DNA from 4 places in the Brevibacterium sp. SMBL_HHYL_HB1 genome. Region 2 is predicted to be linked to each of the others. Evidence: riboswitches for the same ligand, from Rfam matches in the RefSeq annotation. Region 2 holds a riboswitch; each other region holds the start of a gene.
What was found. A riboswitch is a leader RNA that binds a small molecule or an ion and turns the genes downstream of it on or off. The one in region 2 is predicted to bind thiamine pyrophosphate.

Region 1 (4,357 bases), 1.4 Mb from region 2:
GGACCTCGTGTTCGATCTGCCCGTCGGCGCCTCGCACTCGGTGGGACCGGGAGGCTATGAGACGCTCCTCGTCCTCGATGACATCGACGGCGTGCCCATGGTCACATTCACCGCACCCCACGGTTCGGCCGACATCGAGCACACCCAGCCGACGGAACCGTATCTGGCGATGCTGCGCACCGGCAGTGCCGAGGTCAGGGACGCCGCTGGGCTTCCCCGGTCCGCAGCTGCACGAGTGTGAGGTCGAGCAGCGGAGTGCTCACCCCCAGAACGGCGGCCTTGAGCGCCAGATCGCCGAGGATGTGCTCGGTTTCGCTCGGCAGCCCGGCCGTGACGTCCCGGTAGAGCGACGAGGTGAATGCTGAGCCGGCCTCGGTGAGCATCGACACGGTCATCGCATGAGACCGCTCGGACACCGGATGGTCGGCCGCGGTCGCCACTGCCTCGAGCTCGGCGATGATCCGCAGCACATGGTCGCGTCCCCCGGCGTCCATGATCGCGCCCACCGGGCCTCTGAACAGGCAGGTGACCACTCCGGCGGCGGCGATGAAGATCCACTTCTCCCACAGGCCGCCGACGACGTCGTCGATGACCTGCAAGCGGAATCCGGGCACATCGAGGGCCGTGGCGACGGCGTCCGGAACCTCGTCATCGCCGAGTCCGCCGATGGTCATCACGGCCAGGTCGGTCAGCTGGTGCACCGCGCCGTCCTCGACGGTGCCGACGATCTTGACGAATCCGCCGAGAGTCTGACCGGGATAGTCGGCCTGCAGCCGGTCGATCTGGGCCATGCCGTTGAGGAAGGGAATGATCCGCGTATCGGGGCCGACCGCGGGGCGGATGTCGGCGAGCACTGAGTCGAGACCGCCCGCCTTGACGGCGATGATGACGATGTCGAAGGTCCGCGGGCTCGTCACGAGTTCGTCCGCGGTGACCACATCGACGAAGTTCGTCCGGTCCGCGTCCGGGGCCACGAAGCGCAGCCCGCCGGTCCGGACCGCCTCCGCCCGGGCCTGCCGCAGCAGGAACGTCACCCTCCGGCCGGCCTCGACGAGGTAGGAGCCGAAGGCCCCGCCGGTGGCCCCGGCACCGGCGATGAGGATCGTCGGTTCGCTGTCTGCGCTGCCTGTCATCCCAGTTCCTCCTTCAGGTCCCGTGCGGCCGCGGCGGGATCGTCTGCCGAGGTTATCGCACGCACTACCACGGCGCGTTTCGCGCCCGCTTCCCGGATCTCGTCGAGGCGGGGGCCGGCCGCGATCCCGCCGATGGCGAACCAGGGTTTGCCCGCCTCGGCGGCCACTTCGGTCAGCAGCTGGGTGCCCACGGCCCGCCGGCCGGGTTTCGTCGGAGTCTGCCACACCGGGCCGACGCAGAAGTAGTCGATCTCGCCGTCGGCTTCGGCGGCGAGCGCCTGGTCCCGCGAATGGGTGGAGCGGCCGAGGATCACATCGTCTCCGAGCACGGCCCGGGCCTGAGCGCTGGTGAGGTCCCCCTGGCCGACGTGGAAGACGTCGGCGCCGGTCAGGAGGGCGACATCGGCCCGGTCGTTGACGGAGAACAGCTTCCCGTGCCGCTGGGCTGCATCCTTGAGCACCTCGAGGGCCGCGATCTCGGCACGGGCCTCGAGGGTCTTGTCGCGCAGTTGGATGATGTCGACGCCGCCGGCGTAGGCGGCGTCGAGGAACTCGGCAAGATCGCCCTGAGCGCTCCTGGCATCGGTGCACAGGTAGAGGCTCGCCCGGGCCAGCCGGGCCTGCCGCGAAGCTCGCAGCGATTCGGACACATCGGTGTGCGGTGGAATATCCGTGGTCATGGTCATAGAGTAGAGGAAGTTCGCGGGAGCCTCCGAACGAGGCTGAGAGGGCATAAGAGCCGACCGCCAGACCTGATGCGGATCATGCCGCCGGAGGGAGAATCCATGCACGTCATCGTCGTCGGGGCCGGAATCATCGGCCTGACGACGGCCTGGTACCTGCGCCGCCTCGTTGCCGGTGTCACCGTCATCGATCCCGCCCCCGCCAGGGGTGCCTCCCATGCGGCGGCGGGCATGCTCGCCCCCGCCGCCGAGGTCGTCTGGGGCCAGACGTCGCTGTACCCCCTGCTGCGGACCGCGGCCGAGATGCACCCGGAATTCGCCGCCGAGGTGGCCGGTGCCGCCGATGCCGAACTCGGACTCACGGACACCGGGACCTTGGTGTGTGCCGGTGACCGTGCCGATCTGCAGGCGCTGCGCGAGCTGCGGGATGCTCAGACGGGTGCCGGGTTCTCCACCGAACTCATCACCGGAACCCGGGCCCGAGAGCTGGAACCGTCCCTGTCACCGTCGGTCGCCGGTGCCGTGCGCATCCCCGAGGACCAGTCCATCGACCCCCGGAGGGTGACCTCGGCCCTGCTGTCGGTCTTCGCCTCCGAACTGATCAGTCAGCACGTGAGTGGGCTGGTGCGCGAGGGCGGTGCCACCGTCGGTGTGGAGCTGGCGGACGGTCGGCGGATGAGCGCCGATCAGGTCGTCCTGGCCGCCGGAAGCGCTGCGAACACCATCGCCGGGGCACCGCAGCTGCCGGTGCGTGAAGTGTGGGGAGACGTCCTGCGTCTGCGTGCTCCTGCCGAGCGCACTCCCCTGCTGCGCGGCACCGTCAGGGGTCTGGTCAACGGCCGTTCCGTCTACGTCGTGGCCCGACCCGATGGTCAGCTCGTGCTCGGGGCCAGTTCCCGTGAGGACGGTCGATCGGGCACCGATGCCGGGGCGGTTCACCGGCTGCTCAGCGATGGTCAGCGACTCGTTCCCGGCATCCTCGACTGTGAGATCACCGAGATCACCACCCGGGCCCGCCCCGGCTCTCCCGATGATCTGCCCCTGGTCGGTCGGATCGATGACGGCTGCGTCGTCAGCACCGGCTATTTCCGGCACGGCATCCTGCTGGCCCCGCTCGGCGGACGTGTGGGTGCCGAAATCGCGATCGGCCGCCGCCCCGACTGGCTGCCCCCGGGCGCGCTCGACTCCGTCTCGCCTCAGCGCTTCGAGACTCCCGCCGACCTTCCTGTTCTGTCGACCACCTGATTCCACCACGACCATGATGAGGAGCACTCCATGACCGAAACCGCACATGCACCCACCATCGTCCTCAACGGAAAGACCCATGAGCTCGGCGGGGCCACCTCGGCGCTCGACCTCGTCGCCGAGGTCACCGGACGTCAGCTGCGCGAGGACGGCGCCCCGGCCGACGGCGGCCGTCTGGGCATCGCCGTCGCCGTCGACGGCGAAGTCATCCGCCGGAGCCACTGGTCCGAATTCGCCCTGGCCGACGGTCACACCGTCGACATCGTCACCGCCGTGCAGGGAGGCTGAGATGACCTGGACGATCGACGGTGCGGACCTGGACTCCCGGCTGGTCATGGGCACCGGAGGGGCGAGCTCGCTGAGCATCCTCGAGACGGCCCTGCGGACCTCGGGCACCGAACTGACGACCGTGGCGATGCGACGCTTCGACTCCGAATCACGCGATTCCGTGTTCGCCATGCTGGAGCGCCTGGGCATCCGCGTGCTGCCGAACACCGCCGGATGCTATACGGCCCGTGATGCCGTGCTCACCGCCCGGCTGGCTCGGGAAGCACTCGAAACGAACTGGGTGAAGCTCGAGGTCATCGCCGACGAGGACACTCTGCTGCCCGATCCGGTCGAACTGTTCAGGGCCGCAGAGGAACTCGTGCTCGACGGATTCACGGTCTTCGCCTACACCAACGATGATCCGGCACTGGCGAAACGGCTCGAGGACGCCGGGGTGGCGGCGGTGATGCCGGCCGGAGCCCCGATCGGCAGCGGGCTGGGCATCCTCAATCCGCACAACATCGAAACCATCGTCTCCCGCGCCCAGGTGCCGATCATCCTCGACGCCGGTGTCGGCACCGCCTCCGATGCTGCCCTGGCGATGGAGCTCGGATGCACCGCGGTGCTGCTGGCCTCGGCGGTCACCCGTGCCCATGATGCGCAGGCGATGGCCCGGGCGATGGCCCTGGCCGTCGAATCCGGGCATCTGGCGGCCGGAGCCGGCCGGATCCCGAAACGGCCCCTGGCGCTGGCGTCGTCGACGTTCGACGGAATGGTCGCGGCCCGATGACCGAGGTGTCCGCCCCCAGGGTTCCGGTCGTCAATCCCGGACCGCTGGTCGACCCCGTTGATGCACTGGACCGAGACGAACTGGACCGCTACTCCCGGCATTTGAGCCTGCCGGGGTTCGGAGTCGAGGGGCAGAAGCGGCTGCGGGCCGCCTCCGTGCTGGTCATCGGGGCCGGAGGCCTCGGTGCGCCGGTGCTCAATTATCTCGCGGCCGCCGGAATCGGGTCGATCACGATCATC
Region 2 (4,357 bases):
CCGTCTCTGGTCATGCTCGATGAGCCGACCGCCGCACTCGGAGTGGCGCAGACGGCCGAGGTGCTCAACCTCATCGAAAGGCTCAAGGAGCGGGATCTGGGAGTGCTGCTCGTCAGCCACAATATGGCCGATGTGCAGGCCGTCGCCGATCGCGTCCACGTGCTGCGGCTGGGCAAGGACGCCGGCGACTTCCCCGGCGACGAACGCACCGATGTGCTCGTCGCCGCCATCACCGGTGCCAGTGACAATGTCGTGACCCAGAGGGCCGCACGCAGGGGTGAGCGCCGATGACCCGCAACTCCTTCATCACCGATGAGCGGATCTCCAGCGAGGGACTGATCGGCACGTTCGTCCGCCGGGTCAAGGAGGGCCAGCTCGGGTCGTTCCCGGTCATCCTCGCGCTCGTCGTCATCGTCATCGTGTTCCAAACCGCCGACAGCAATTTCATCTCCCCGGCCAATCTCGTCAACCTCTCCACCCAGGTCGCGTTCCTCGCGATCCTCGCTCTGGGCATCAACCTCATCCTGCTCCTGGGCGAGATCGATCTGTCCCTGGCGCAGCTGGGCGGGCTGGCGGCCTCGCTGCTCGGGGTGCTCGTGGTCAGGCAGGGCGTGCCGCCGCTGATCGCGCTGGTCATCATGCTGCTGCTCGGCCTCGTCGTCGGAGCCGTGCAGGGATGGTTCTTCGCCGTCGTCGGCATCCCGGCGTTCGTCGTGACCCTGGCCGGACTGCTCGCGTTCACCGGCCTGACATTGACGACTCTGGGCACGCAGAAGAACCTGTCGATGTCGGAAACCTTCGCCTTCGACTTCGCCAGCTACTACTTCCCAGCCATCTGGGCGTATGTCTTCGGAGCGATCGCGATCACCGGCTTCGGGGCGGGCATCATCTACTCGAAGCTGCGCCGGCACCGTGAGGGACTGAGCGCACCGAGCTGGACCTCGGCCATCGTGCGCATCGTGCTGCTGGCCGCGATCGTCTTCGGATTCCTCATCCTCGTCAACCAGGACTTCGGCCTGGCGATGCCCTTCTTCCTCATGATGGTCATCGCGATCGTCATCGACCTGGTGCTGCGCAAGACCCGCTACGGCCGCTCGATCTACGCCGTCGGCGGCAAGGTCGAGGCCGCCAGGCGGGCCGGCATCCGCGTCACCTGGGTGCGCATCAGCGTGTTCATGACCGCCGGGGTGCTCGCCGCCCTGTTCGGGTTCATCAAGACCGGTGTGACGACGAATGCGGGATCGACCCTGGTCAGCACCCAGGATCTGCTCAACGCGATCGCGGCGGCCGTCATCGGCGGAACCTCCCTGTTCGGCGGGCGCGGTTCGGCCTGGGCCGCGGTCCTCGGCGCACTCGTCGTCGGCGCGATCAACAACGGTCTCTATCTCATCGGCTTCAACTCCGACGCGCAGCAGATCATCACCGCGCTCGTTCTGCTCACCGCCGTCGTCGTCGATGCGCTCAGCCGCCGCGGCCACAGGTACGTCGGCCGGGGGTAGCGGACAGGCCGCCACGTGCGGACTCGCCCCGTACCTGTGGGGCTGATACAGTCGAAGCCAATGACATGGGGTGCCTCATGACGATCCGCGGCAACGGGGAGCGCAGAGGCTGAGAGAACACCCATCGAACCTGATCTGGGCCATACTAGCGAAGGGATCGTCATGGTTGACTTCGACCTGCGTTCTGCCAACGCACGACTGCGTGCGGGACATCCAATCATCCAATGCATCACGAACACCGTCGTGCAGCAATTCAGCGCGAACGTGCTCCTGGCCGTCGGTGCCTCCCCGGCGATGCTCGACCATGAGGCCGACGCCGGGCAGTTCGCCGGCATCGCCAACGGCGTGCTCATCAACTTCGGCACCGCCTCGAACCACCAGCTGCTCGCCGCCGATGCCGCCATCGACGTCGCCGCTGCCGCCGGCAAGCCCTGGGTCCTCGACCCGGTCAGCGTCGGCGCGGTCGACTTCCGCACCTCCCGCATCCGCCGCGCCGCCGCCGACCGACCGACCGCGATCCGCGGCAACGCCTCGGAGATCGCGGCTCTGGCCGGAGTCGGCCTCGGCGGACGGGGAGTCGACTCCACCGATGAGGTGGACGCCGTTCTGCCCGCAGCCGTCCAGCTGGCGCGCACGACCGGTGCGATCGTCGCGGTCTCCGGGCCCAGAGATGCCGTCGTCGCCCACATCGACGGGACCGACCATGTGGCCCATATCGACGGCGGGCACGAATTCATGCCGCTGGTCATCGGCACCGGCTGCTCCCTCGGCGCCGTCACCGTCGCCTACCTGGCCGGCGCGGGCAAGGGCACTGCCGGACCCGACTCCGATGTGTCGGTGCCCGCGGCCGCGGCGTCGGCAGATCCGGGCGCGACCGCCTCGGCGCGGTTCGAAGCCGTCGTCGCCGCCCACGCGCATTTCGCCGTCGCCGGAGAACTCGCCGCCGCCGGGGCGCAGGGACCGGGCAGCTATTCGGTCAGCTTCCTCGACGCACTCCACGCCGTCACCGGTGACCAGCTGGCCCAGGCCCGGGTCAGCCACCGAACGCTGACCGCGGACGAAGGCGTGCAGGCATGACCGCCGGCTCCCGCTTCGCCGGCATCGACACCCGCCTCTACCTCGTCACCGACTCCGCCCAATGCGAAGCGGCCGGCCGCAGCGTCGCCGAGACCGTGGCCGAAGCCGTTGCCGGGGGAGTGGGCATCGTCCAGGTCCGCGACAAGGACATCGACGACGCCGCCTTCTACTCACTGACCCGTCAGGTCATCGCCGCCATCGACACCGCCACGGCCGGCACCGACCGCCACGTTCCCCTCGTCCTCAACGACCGCGTCGAGGTGGCCCGCCGCCTCATCGACGAAGGCGAGAGTGTGCACATCCACGTCGGCCAATCGGACACCTCGGTCGGTGACGTCCGCGCCGCACTCGGCCCCGAACCGCTCATCGGCCTGTCCGCGGCCGACAGTGCCGAATTCGCCGCCGCCCGCAACACCGGCGTCGTCGATCTGATCGGCATCGGACCCGTCTTCGACACCAAGACGAAGGCCGACGCCCCCGACGGCATCGGCCCCGACCGCCTCGGCAAACTCGCCGCCGAAGCGGGAATCCCGGCCGTCGCGATCGGCGGGATCAGCATCGACCGGGCGCCCGAGCTGCGCGGGCGCGGGCTGCTCGGCATCTGCGTGGTCTCGGCGATCTGTGCGGCCGAGGATCCGAAGGCCGCGGCCCGGCAGCTGCTCGCCGCCTTCACCGGAGGTCAGGAGTGAGCACACGCCCGCCCATCACCCTGTCCATCGCCGGCACCGACCCCAGCGGCGGAGCCGGAATCCACGCCGACCTCAAGACCTTCACCGCCCGAGGAACCCTCGGCACGACCGTCATCACGGCCCTCGTGGCGCAGAACACGCACGGAGTGTCGCGGGTCTACCCGATCGACGTCGATTTCGTGGCCGACCAGTTCGACTCCGTGCTCGATGACATGCCCGTCGACGCCTCGAAGTCCGGGATGCTCGGCACGCGCCGACTCGTCGAACTCGTCGCCGCCCGTGCCGCGACCGGCAGGCTCGGCTTCTTCACCGTCGACCCGGTGATGATCGCGACCTCCGGCCACCGCCTCCTCGAAGCCGATGCCGTCGACGCGGTCCGCACCCACCTGCTGCCGGCCGCCGACCTCATCACCCCGAACCTGCCCGAGGCGGCTCTGCTGCTCGGTGACGACGAACCGGAAGCGCAGACGCCGGAGCAGATGCGCGACCAGGCCCGCCGCCTGCTCGACCGGGGTCCTGGCGCCGTTCTGCTCAAGGGCGGGCACGGCACCCATGGAGACGTCACCGACATCCTCGCCACCCGTGACGGACAGATGAGCGAATTCACCCACCCGCGGGTGGACACGCCGAACACGCACGGGACCGGATGCACCCTGTCCGCGGCGATCACCGCCGAGGTGGCCGCGCTCGGTCGGCAAAGCGCAGGCGCGGCGGGGGCGAACGGCCAGGCCGCGGCCAGGTCCGCGGCAGATGCCGACCTCCTCGGCGAGGCCGTCAGCAATGCACTGGACTTCCTGGCCAGAGCCCTGGTCTCGGCAGCCGACTGGCAGGTCAGCCTCGAGCCCGACGGCGCCCACGGCCCCGTCGACCACCAGGTCGACATCGTGCGCGGCCAGCCTGCCTGAACCCGCGCGAACCGACCCGCTCACGACCCGAGTGCACTGATTCCCGTCCGCGGCCCACGCCGGCCTCGCGTCCGGGCTCGGGCCCGATGCTGGCTCGGACCCGGACCATTGCGCCCCGCCACGAGTCTCAACCACACGAATCCCGACCACACGAAGCCCAATCACACGAGTACGAAGGAGTTCCCAT
Region 3 (4,357 bases), 1.5 Mb from region 2:
ACCTCGACGCCGACGGGCTCGAGGCCATCGCACTCTTCGCCGCCTTCGACCACGAGGAGATCGGGTCGAATTCGCGCTCCGGTGCCTGCGGGCCCTTCCTCGCCGATGTCACCGAACGCATCATCGCCTCCCTGCTGCCGAACTCGACGCGCAGCGATTACCTGACCGCCCTCGCGTCCTCGGTGTGCGTGTCCTCGGACGCCGGGCATGCCGCCCACCCGAACTACCCGGAGCGGCATGACCCGCATGTCAGGCCCCGCCTCGGCGGCGGTCCCCTGCTCAAGCTCAACGCCCAGCAGCGCTACGCCACCGATGCGGTGGGCACGGCGGTGTGGTCGCGGGCCTGTGCGGCCGCCGGTGTCGAGTATCAGGACTTCGTGTCGAACAACGCGATGCCCTGCGGGTCGACGATCGGCCCGCTGACGGCTACACGACTGGGCATGACCACCGTCGATGTGGGCCCGGCCCTGTATTCGATGCACTCGGCCCGCGAGATGGTCGCGGTCTCCGACGTCGTCGCCCTCGGAGCCGCCGCGAAGACGTTCCTCCAGGGCGCTTGAGCGCCGCGGCGTCCAAAGCGCAGCGGCGTCGGGTGGCGTCTGGTGGTGCCGGGGTGGCGTCTGGTGGCGCCGGGGTGGCGTCGTTCGAGGCCTGGCGGCGCAGCGGCACCCTCATTCAACGCCTCGTTCAAGGCCAACAGCGTCGTTCAAGGCGTAGCGCCGCACCAACAACGTCGGTCAAGGCGGGCCGCACATATCGAACGGTGCACGATTCGACAACTGCGCTCCGCCTTGAACGAGGGACATGAAGCGCGCTAAGGCTTGAACGAGCCGCGTCGGGCGCGCTCCGCCTTGAACGAGCGACGCGGGACGAAGGTGTTCTCCCAAGCTGCTCAGAAGCCACAGCAGCAACGTCATTCAGAGCGCATTGAGTGCAACAACGACGTCGCTCGAGGCTCGGCGACGCAGCGGCTGCCTCACTCAACGCCTCGTTCAAGGCCAACAGCGTCGTTCAAGGCGTAGCGCCGCACCAACAACGTCGGTCAAGACGGGCCGCAAATATCGAACGGTGCACGATTCGACAACTGCGCTACGGCTTGAACGAGCCGCGTCGGAAGCGCTCCGGCTTGAACGAGCGACGCGAGGCGGGCAGATTGCGCGGGTTCGACGCCGCCTTTCGCATTCGCTTCATCGGCCGAATGCCTCAGCTGGTTTGTCTTCCCGCTGACCCCGTGATAGAAGTTGCACGACCCCACGGGAGCCCTCTGGAAGGGCTGAGATCGGACTGGATCGTCCGAGACCGTAGAACCTGATCCGGTTGATACCGGCGTAGGAAGTGAGGACTGCGGATGACTGCGTTCACCCCTGAAACACCAGCCCACACCACCTCCGGAGGCCCTGCCCACTCGGCCTCCGAGGCGACCGTCGAAACACCTGCCCGCTCGGCCTCCAAATCGACCGCAGAAACCCCCGCCGAGGTGGCCTCGGAATCCTCAGCCACTCCGAACAACCCGAACCCTTCGACCACTCCGAACGACCCGACCCCCTCGTCCACCCCGAACTCCCCGAACCCCTTCTCCACCGAGCAGTACGCGACGCATTCGCAGGCGTGGGTCGAAGACGCCGAGCACAACATCCGGGTGCCCGTCACCCGCATCGACCTCGACGATTCGAACTCGAAGCCGAACCAGCCCGTCCACGTCTACCGGACCGTCGGACCGGGAAGCGTCCCCGAGGAGGGACTGCCGGCCATGCGATTCCCCTGGATCGACGCCCGCCTCGACACGGAGACCTACGAAGCGCGCGGGCACCTCATCGCCGATGACGGGCGCGCCGCAGTCCGCCGGGGCGCACCCACCCAGCAGTGGCAGGGCCGCAAACCGGTTCCGCGCCGGGCCAAGTCCGGGCGCACGGTCACCCAGATGCACTACGCCCGGCAGGGCATCATCACCCCGGAGATGCGGTACGTGGCCCTGCGCGAGCAGTGCGACGTCGAACTCGTCCGTGCCGAGCTCGCCGCCGGGCGCGCGATCATCCCGAACAACATCAACCACCCCGAGTCGGAGCCGATGATCATCGGCAAGGCCTTCCTGGTCAAGATCAACGCGAACATCGGCAACTCCGCGGTCACCAGCTCCATCGCCGAGGAGGTGCAGAAGCTGCGTTGGGCCGCGAAGTGGGGTGCCGACACCCTCATGGACCTGTCGACCGGCAACGACATCCACACCACCCGCGAGTGGATCATCCGCAACTCCCCGATCCCCATCGGCACCGTCCCGATCTACCAGGCTCTGGAGAAGATCGACGGCGATGCGAACGCGCTGACCTGGGAGATCTATCGCGACACCGTCATCGAGCAGTGCGAGCAGGGCGTGGACTACATGACCGTCCATGCCGGTGTGCTCCTGCGCTACGTGCCGCTGACGGCCGACCGGGTCACCGGGATGGTCTCCCGCGGAGGATCCATCATGGCCGGCTGGTGCTTGGCCCACCACGAGGAGAACTTCCTCTACACCCACTTCGACGAACTCTGCGAGATCTTCGCCCGCTACGATGTCGCGTTCTCGCTCGGCGACGGGCTGCGCCCTGGATCCATCGCCGATGCCAATGACGCCGCCCAGTTCGCCGAACTCGACACCCTGGCCGAGCTGACCGAAAGGGCCTGGGCCCACGACGTCCAGGTCATGGTCGAAGGCCCGGGCCACATTCCGCTCCACCTCGTGCGCGAGAACGTCGAACGTCAGCAGGAGCTGTGCCACGGTGCTCCCTTCTACACCCTGGGTCCGCTGGTCACCGATATCGCACCCGGCTACGACCACATCACCTCGGCGATCGGGGCGACCGAGATCGCCCGCTACGGCACGGCCATGCTCTGCTACGTCACCCCGAAGGAGCACCTCGGCCTGCCCGACCTCGACGACGTCAAGACCGGGGTGATCACCTACAAGATCGCCGCGCATGCCGCCGACGTCGCGAAGGGACATCCCGGTGCGACGGCCCGCGATGATGCCCTGTCGAAGGCTCGCTTCGAATTCCGCTGGCGCGACCAGTTCGCGCTCGGCCTCGACCCGGAGACTGCCGAGGACTTCCACGATCAGACGCTGCCGGCGGAACCTGCGAAGACCGCGCACTTCTGCTCGATGTGCGGGCCGAAGTTCTGCTCCATGCGCATCTCCCAGGACATCCGCGACACCTACGGCAGCGCCGAGGCGCAGGCGGCACTGGCGGGAATGCAGGAGAAGAGTCGTGAGTTCCTCGCCTCAGGTGGACAGGTCTACCTGCCCGAGCCGACACTGGGCCCGCCCTCCCAGTGAGACGAACCCGTCCGCCCAATGAGGCGGCCACACCCACGCAGCGAGGTGGCCCCACGGCCTCGATCGGCGGGTAGGTTGTGGTCCATGAGCGAGCTCCAGCGCGCGTTCGACGCGCATCTGCACATCATCGACCCGAACCACCCGCTGATCGAGAACCACGGCTTCCTGCCCGATCCGTTCACCGTCGCCGACTACCGCGCCCGACTGCGCAGCCTGCCGCAGACCGGTGTCCAGGTCGTCGGCGGCGCGGTCGTCTCCGGGTCGTTCCAGGGCTTCGATCAGGGCTGCCTCATCGAGGCTCTGCGACAGCTCGGTCCCAACTATGTCGGCGTCACCCAGCTGCCCGCTGAGACCACCGATGACCAGATCCTGCGCCTCGACGAGGCGGGCGTGAAGGCTCTGCGCTTCAACATCGCACGCGGTGGCTCGGCCAGGCTCGACGCCCTCGACGGCTTCGCTCGCAGGGTCCACGACATCGCCGGCTGGCATGCCGAGCTCTACATCGACGCCCGCACCATCGATGACGACCTCGCCGATCGCATCGCCTCCCTGCCGGCCGTGAGCATCGACCACCTCGGCATGCACTCCGACGGCCTGCTCACCCTGCTGCGGCTGGTCGAACGCGGGGTGAAGGTCAAGGCGACCGGGTTCGGCCGGGTGGAGCTCGACCCCGCCGAAGCCATCCGCCGCATCGTCGACACCGACCCGAACGCGCTGATGGTGGGCACAGATCTGCCGTCGACGAGAGCCCGCAGGCCCTTCGCCGATGCCGACCTCGCTCTCATCCTCCAGGTACTCGACCCCGCCGAGGCGGACGCGGTGTTCTGGACCAACGCGGCGAACTTCTACGGCGTCGGCTCCGACCGGGGTCCCTCCGCCGCTTCTCCATCGAGTAGCATGCCCGGATGAGCTCCACACGAACAGATCTTGCCGCCCGCCTGCGCGACCTCGACGGGCGCAGCTACGGCAACTACAAGCAGATCACCGGCCGCTACCGGTTCGGTCCGGTCACGGTCTTCATCGACCGGGTCCAGGTCGACCCGT
Region 4 (4,357 bases), 2.0 Mb from region 2:
TCCGGCCCGGACGGTGAGGTCGATGCCGGCGGCCGCCGGTGCCTTCGCACGCGGACGGGACACCGCCAGGCTCTCGGCCCGCAGCAGCACCTCGCCCTCTTCGTCGTCGGTTCCCGAGCCCGGAGCCGCCTCGGCGGTGGGGTGGGCCCGCTCTTCGGCCGGCGCGTTGGGACCGGTCGGCACCCAGATGCCGCAGCCGATGAGCGCGGCCGTCAGTCCCGGGTCTGAGAAGACGCTCTGCGGCGACCCCTCGGCGACCAGACCCTCACGTCCGAGCACGATGACGCGGTCGACGTGGTCGAGCCACAGGCCGACCCGGTGCTCGACGACGACCATGGTCGCCGAGTTAGCCGCCTGGACGGAGAGAACGGCGTCCCTGATCCCGCCGGCCGAGTCCGCGTCGATATTCGCCGTGGGTTCGTCGAGGATGATCACCTGCGGAGACATCGCATGGATCCCGGCCAGGGCCAGGCGCTGCTTCTGTCCTCCGGACAGGGCCGCCGTCGGATGGTCGAGCCGCAGATCGAGACCGAGCGCGGCCAGCGATTCGCGGATCTGGGAGTCGATGGTCTCGGCGGGCAGGCCGAGGTTCTCCATTCCGAAGGCGACGTCGTCGCCGACCCGGGAGAAGATCACCTGCGATTCGGGGTCCTGCAGGACCAATCCGGTCTCACCTCGGTGCGGGTCCGGGCCGGTGTCGCCGACGAGCAGCTCACCGTTTGGGGTGCCGGACTCCTCGGGCAGGACACCGGCCAGCGCGTGCAGCAGCGTGGATTTGCCCGCTCCGGATGGGCCGAGCAGGAGGACCTTCTGCCCGGCGGGGATGTCGAGATCGAGCGGACCGACGGCCGGCTCATCGCGGTCGGCGTGGGTCCATGAATACCCGCGCGCCGTGATCGGCAGGCCCATCAGCGCAGACGACCGGAGGCGAACGAACTCAGCGCCCCGGTCCTCGCGATCGCACGGTAGGCGTACCAGGCCCCGATGCCGGAGAGGACGAGACCGGACACGATCGCACACACCGCGTAGATCGCCTGGTAGCCGAACTGCCATTCGGCGTTGTACATGATGTTCTCGCTCACGGCCATGAAGGCTGCGGCCAGCATGCCCGAGGCCGCAGTGATCCAGAGCGTGAACCGCTTGTACCCGAAGGCTGCGAAGACGAGTTCGGCACCGAGGCCCTGGAGCAGCCCGGACAGCAGCACGGTGGCGCCGAAGTGGGAACCGAGGACCGCCTCGACGACAGCAGCGATGAGTTCGCACAGGAGCGCGGCACCGGGTTTGCGGATGATCGCACCGGCCAGGGGCCCGGCGAGGACCCACAGGCCCGCGATGAGGCCGATCGAGGGTGGGAAGGCCTGGAACGCGAGTTCGAGGACCTTCCAGCTCAGCGCCAGCACCCAGAACACGAGCCCGACGGCGATGCCGAGCACGGCGGTGGTGACGTAGTCGACGACGCGCCACTTCTTCGTCTTCGGCGCCAGGGTGTGGGCCGGCGCGGTCGACGGCGTGGAATTCGGCGTGGTGGTTTTCGGCATTGTGCCTCCTCGGATCAAGGAGGGGTAGAAGAGTCTCGACTTCCTTCGGCGGTACTGACCGCATCAGGTTCGAGGGTCTGCAGCTTCACCTGCACTCTCAGCGCCCCTGACGGCGCTCCCCTGTCGTAGCCACCACTGTACCCCAGGCGACGGGGATTGCCAGGCGGCGGCAGGTGATGGCAGGGCGGCGGCACGATCGGTCGATTCCGTTGTCAGAAATTCACCTGTCGTTTCGTCGTGGGTCGTCTCTCGACAGGCGAGCTTTAATTACCCAGCAGTAGGAATGGTCGGGTGAAAACTCAACATCTCAACAGATCATTCAGCTTCGCATCGGTTCTGGCGCTGGTGACCGGGCTGGTCGCCGCGCCCATTCCCGCCCAGGCCGACGTGACGGAGGAGTCCGCGATCAGCGATCCCGTCCTTCAGGTCGGCGGCGATGAGACCTCTCGCAACCTGTCGTGGATGAGTGAGAGCTCCGGCGGGGGAGAGATTCGGTGGGCGAAGGCCTCAGAGGTCGACGATGGGCAGCTGCCCGCCGATGCGCAGAGTGCAGAGACCACCGACTCCGGGCTCGCCATCGATCTCAGACGCCACTACAACCATGCGGCCATGACCGGGTTGGAACCCGACACCGAGTACGCCTATCGAGTCGGCAGCGAAGAGGACGGCTATACGTCGGTTGAGAACTTCGTCACCGGCCCCAGCGGCGGCGACAGCGAATTCCTCGTCTTCGGCGATCCTCAGATCGGCTCCGGCGGAGGGCGTCCGGACGACGCCGCCGGCTGGGAGCGAACCCTGAACTCGGCATTGGCCACAGCACAGGATCCGCGCTTCTTCTATTCCATGGGCGATCAGGTCAACATCGCGAACAGCCAGAGCCAGTACGAGCAGTACCTCGCTCCCGATGCGACCAGGACGGTCCCCCAAGCGACGACCATCGGCAACCACGATGTGGCTTCGAAGTCCTATGAGCAGCACTTCAACCGCCCGAACGTCAGCCGGGACCACGGCGGAGGAGGTGCGATCACCTCAGGAGGAGACTACTGGTTCATCGACTCAGGCGTCCTGTTCATCAACATCAACTCGAACGAACTCGATACCGACGAGCATGCTGAGTTCATCGATGAGGTCGTCGCCGAGCACGGTGACGAGGCACGGTGGAAGGTCCTCGGATTCCATCACTCGATCTATTCGACCGCAACCCACAACGATGACGCCGATGTGAGGAGGCTGCGGAAGGCCATTCCTCCGGTGGCCGCCCGAAACGACATCGATCTCGTCGTCTCCGGCCACGATCACATCTACAATCGAACGTTCCTCATGGACGCCGAGGGCGAGCCGGTCGACGGGTCCGACGCCGGAATCGCTCAGGAGAAGGAGCCGGGGCAGACGATGTATCTCACACTGACCTCATCCTCGGGTTCGAAGTTCTACGATCATGTTCCGGGTCTCGAATGGGAGGCAAAGAGCGTCCACAACGACGTTCCGGCCTTCACGCGAGTGCGCGTCACCGACGGATCTCTGCGGGCGACGACCTACGAAGTGCCGACCGGGACCGACGGTCAGGTCACGGCCCAAGCCGCGTCCGAGGAGATCGACGACGTCGAGATCAGCCGCGCCTCGGACGAAGCTCCGGAACCGGACGACGACGCCGATGCCGACGGTGCTGGTGCTGGGGCTGATACTGACGGTGCTGGTGCTGGGGCTGACGCTGACGGTGCCGGTGGTGGGGCCGATGCCGCCGGCGGCGAATCCGATTCGGGCGGAGCCGGACCGAACCGGGACGGAACCGAGACAAGCGCCGATGAGGCTGACACCGCCGCGGACGCCGACGGATCCACGCCAGCGGCTGTGGACGCCGAGGCCGAGGGCGGCGAGCCGGGGGCAGGCTCGGAGTCAGACGCAGCTTCCGCCTCGAAGGACGGCGACGACCTGCCGCGCACGGGAACTGAGCTCGCACTTCCGATCGGTCTCGGCGCGGGAACGATCCTCCTCGGTGCTCTGCTGCTGGCTGCGAGCCGGCGGCGTCGGAGCGCACTGCACTGAGATCCTCCACGGCAGGCGAAAGCGCAGTCACGGTCTCGCTGCCGGAGCGGTCACCGTCGTCACGGACGACTGCGAGGGCGGTGACCGCCTCGACCTCATCGCCGGGTCGGGCAAGGCACCTGCTCAGCCGGGCGCCTTGCTGATCAGCTCGGAACCACCATCACCGGACCCTGGGCGTGGTTGAGCACCCCGCGGGAGACGGAGCCGAGCAGAGCGCTCTTGACCCTCCCGCGACCCCGCGTGCCCATCACCAGCAGCTGCGCCCGGGCACTGATCTCGACCAGCGTCTGAGTGGGGTCGCCGACCGGCACCGAGGTGGACACGGACAGGTTCGGGAACTGCTCACGAAGCTTCGCCGCCTCCTTGTCCAATCCGACGGCGAGCTGCTTCTGCCGACGCGCGGAGACCTCCGAGCTGAGCTCGAGCTCGGGGTACCAGTAGAGCCATTCGTCTCCGGCCGGCAGCACCGCCACGACCTCGAGCGGGGCCTCGCGCACGCCGGCCTCGGCGGCTGCGGTGAACATGGCCACGCGGCCGGAGTCCGAGCCGTCGACGGCGACGACCACGGAACCATCGGCAGCGGTCTCGGATGAGGCGCGCCTGCCGACGACGAGGGTCGGACAGTGGGCGTGGGCGGGCAGGGCGGTGGAGACGGAGCCGAGGAGGCGGCCGAGGAAGCCCCCGCGTCCGCGTGCGCCGACGATGACCAGCTCGGCGGCGGAGCTGAGCGTGACGAGCACGCCGGCGGCATCACCGGACTCCGTGCGGAAGCT

Region 1: another riboswitch for thiamine pyrophosphate. It lies ahead of thiO (glycine oxidase ThiO); the one in region 2 lies ahead of IG171_RS02270 (hydroxyethylthiazole kinase).
Region 3: another riboswitch for thiamine pyrophosphate. It lies ahead of thiC (phosphomethylpyrimidine synthase ThiC); the one in region 2 lies ahead of IG171_RS02270 (hydroxyethylthiazole kinase).
Region 4: another riboswitch for thiamine pyrophosphate. It lies ahead of IG171_RS11690 (ECF transporter S component); the one in region 2 lies ahead of IG171_RS02270 (hydroxyethylthiazole kinase).

What each region holds. Positions count from the first base shown of each region.
Region 1 is NZ_CP062936.1:1,897,630-1,901,986, forward strand. It holds gene IG171_RS08800 (histone deacetylase) at 1-241, shown strand, start outside; gene IG171_RS08805 (2-dehydropantoate 2-reductase) at 195-1,133, opposite strand; gene thiE (thiamine phosphate synthase) at 1,130-1,813, opposite strand; TPP riboswitch at 1,826-1,929, shown strand; gene thiO (glycine oxidase ThiO) at 1,919-3,061, shown strand; gene thiS (sulfur carrier protein ThiS) at 3,092-3,349, shown strand; gene IG171_RS08825 (thiazole synthase) at 3,351-4,118, shown strand; gene moeB (molybdopterin-synthase adenylyltransferase MoeB) at 4,115-4,357, shown strand, end outside.
Region 2 is NZ_CP062936.1:481,275-485,631, forward strand. It holds gene IG171_RS02260 (ATP-binding cassette domain-containing protein) at 1-291, shown strand, start outside; gene IG171_RS02265 (ABC transporter permease) at 288-1,499, shown strand; TPP riboswitch at 1,556-1,674, shown strand; gene IG171_RS02270 (hydroxyethylthiazole kinase) at 1,662-2,576, shown strand; gene thiE (thiamine phosphate synthase) at 2,573-3,265, shown strand; gene thiD (bifunctional hydroxymethylpyrimidine kinase/phosphomethylpyrimidine kinase) at 3,262-4,170, shown strand; gene IG171_RS02285 (TenA family protein) at 4,356-4,357, shown strand, end outside.
Region 3 is NZ_CP062936.1:3,117,509-3,121,865, forward strand. It holds gene IG171_RS14400 (M18 family aminopeptidase) at 1-560, shown strand, start outside; TPP riboswitch at 1,245-1,353, shown strand; gene thiC (phosphomethylpyrimidine synthase ThiC) at 1,349-3,313, shown strand; gene IG171_RS14410 (amidohydrolase family protein) at 3,398-4,222, shown strand; gene IG171_RS14415 (ABC-ATPase domain-containing protein) at 4,219-4,357, shown strand, end outside.
Region 4 is NZ_CP062936.1:2,512,658-2,517,014, reverse strand. It holds gene IG171_RS11695 (ABC transporter ATP-binding protein) at 1-909, opposite strand, end outside; gene IG171_RS11690 (ECF transporter S component) at 909-1,538, opposite strand; TPP riboswitch at 1,562-1,670, opposite strand; gene IG171_RS11685 (FN3 domain-containing metallophosphoesterase family protein) at 1,830-3,584, shown strand; gene IG171_RS11680 (universal stress protein) at 3,728-4,357, opposite strand, start outside.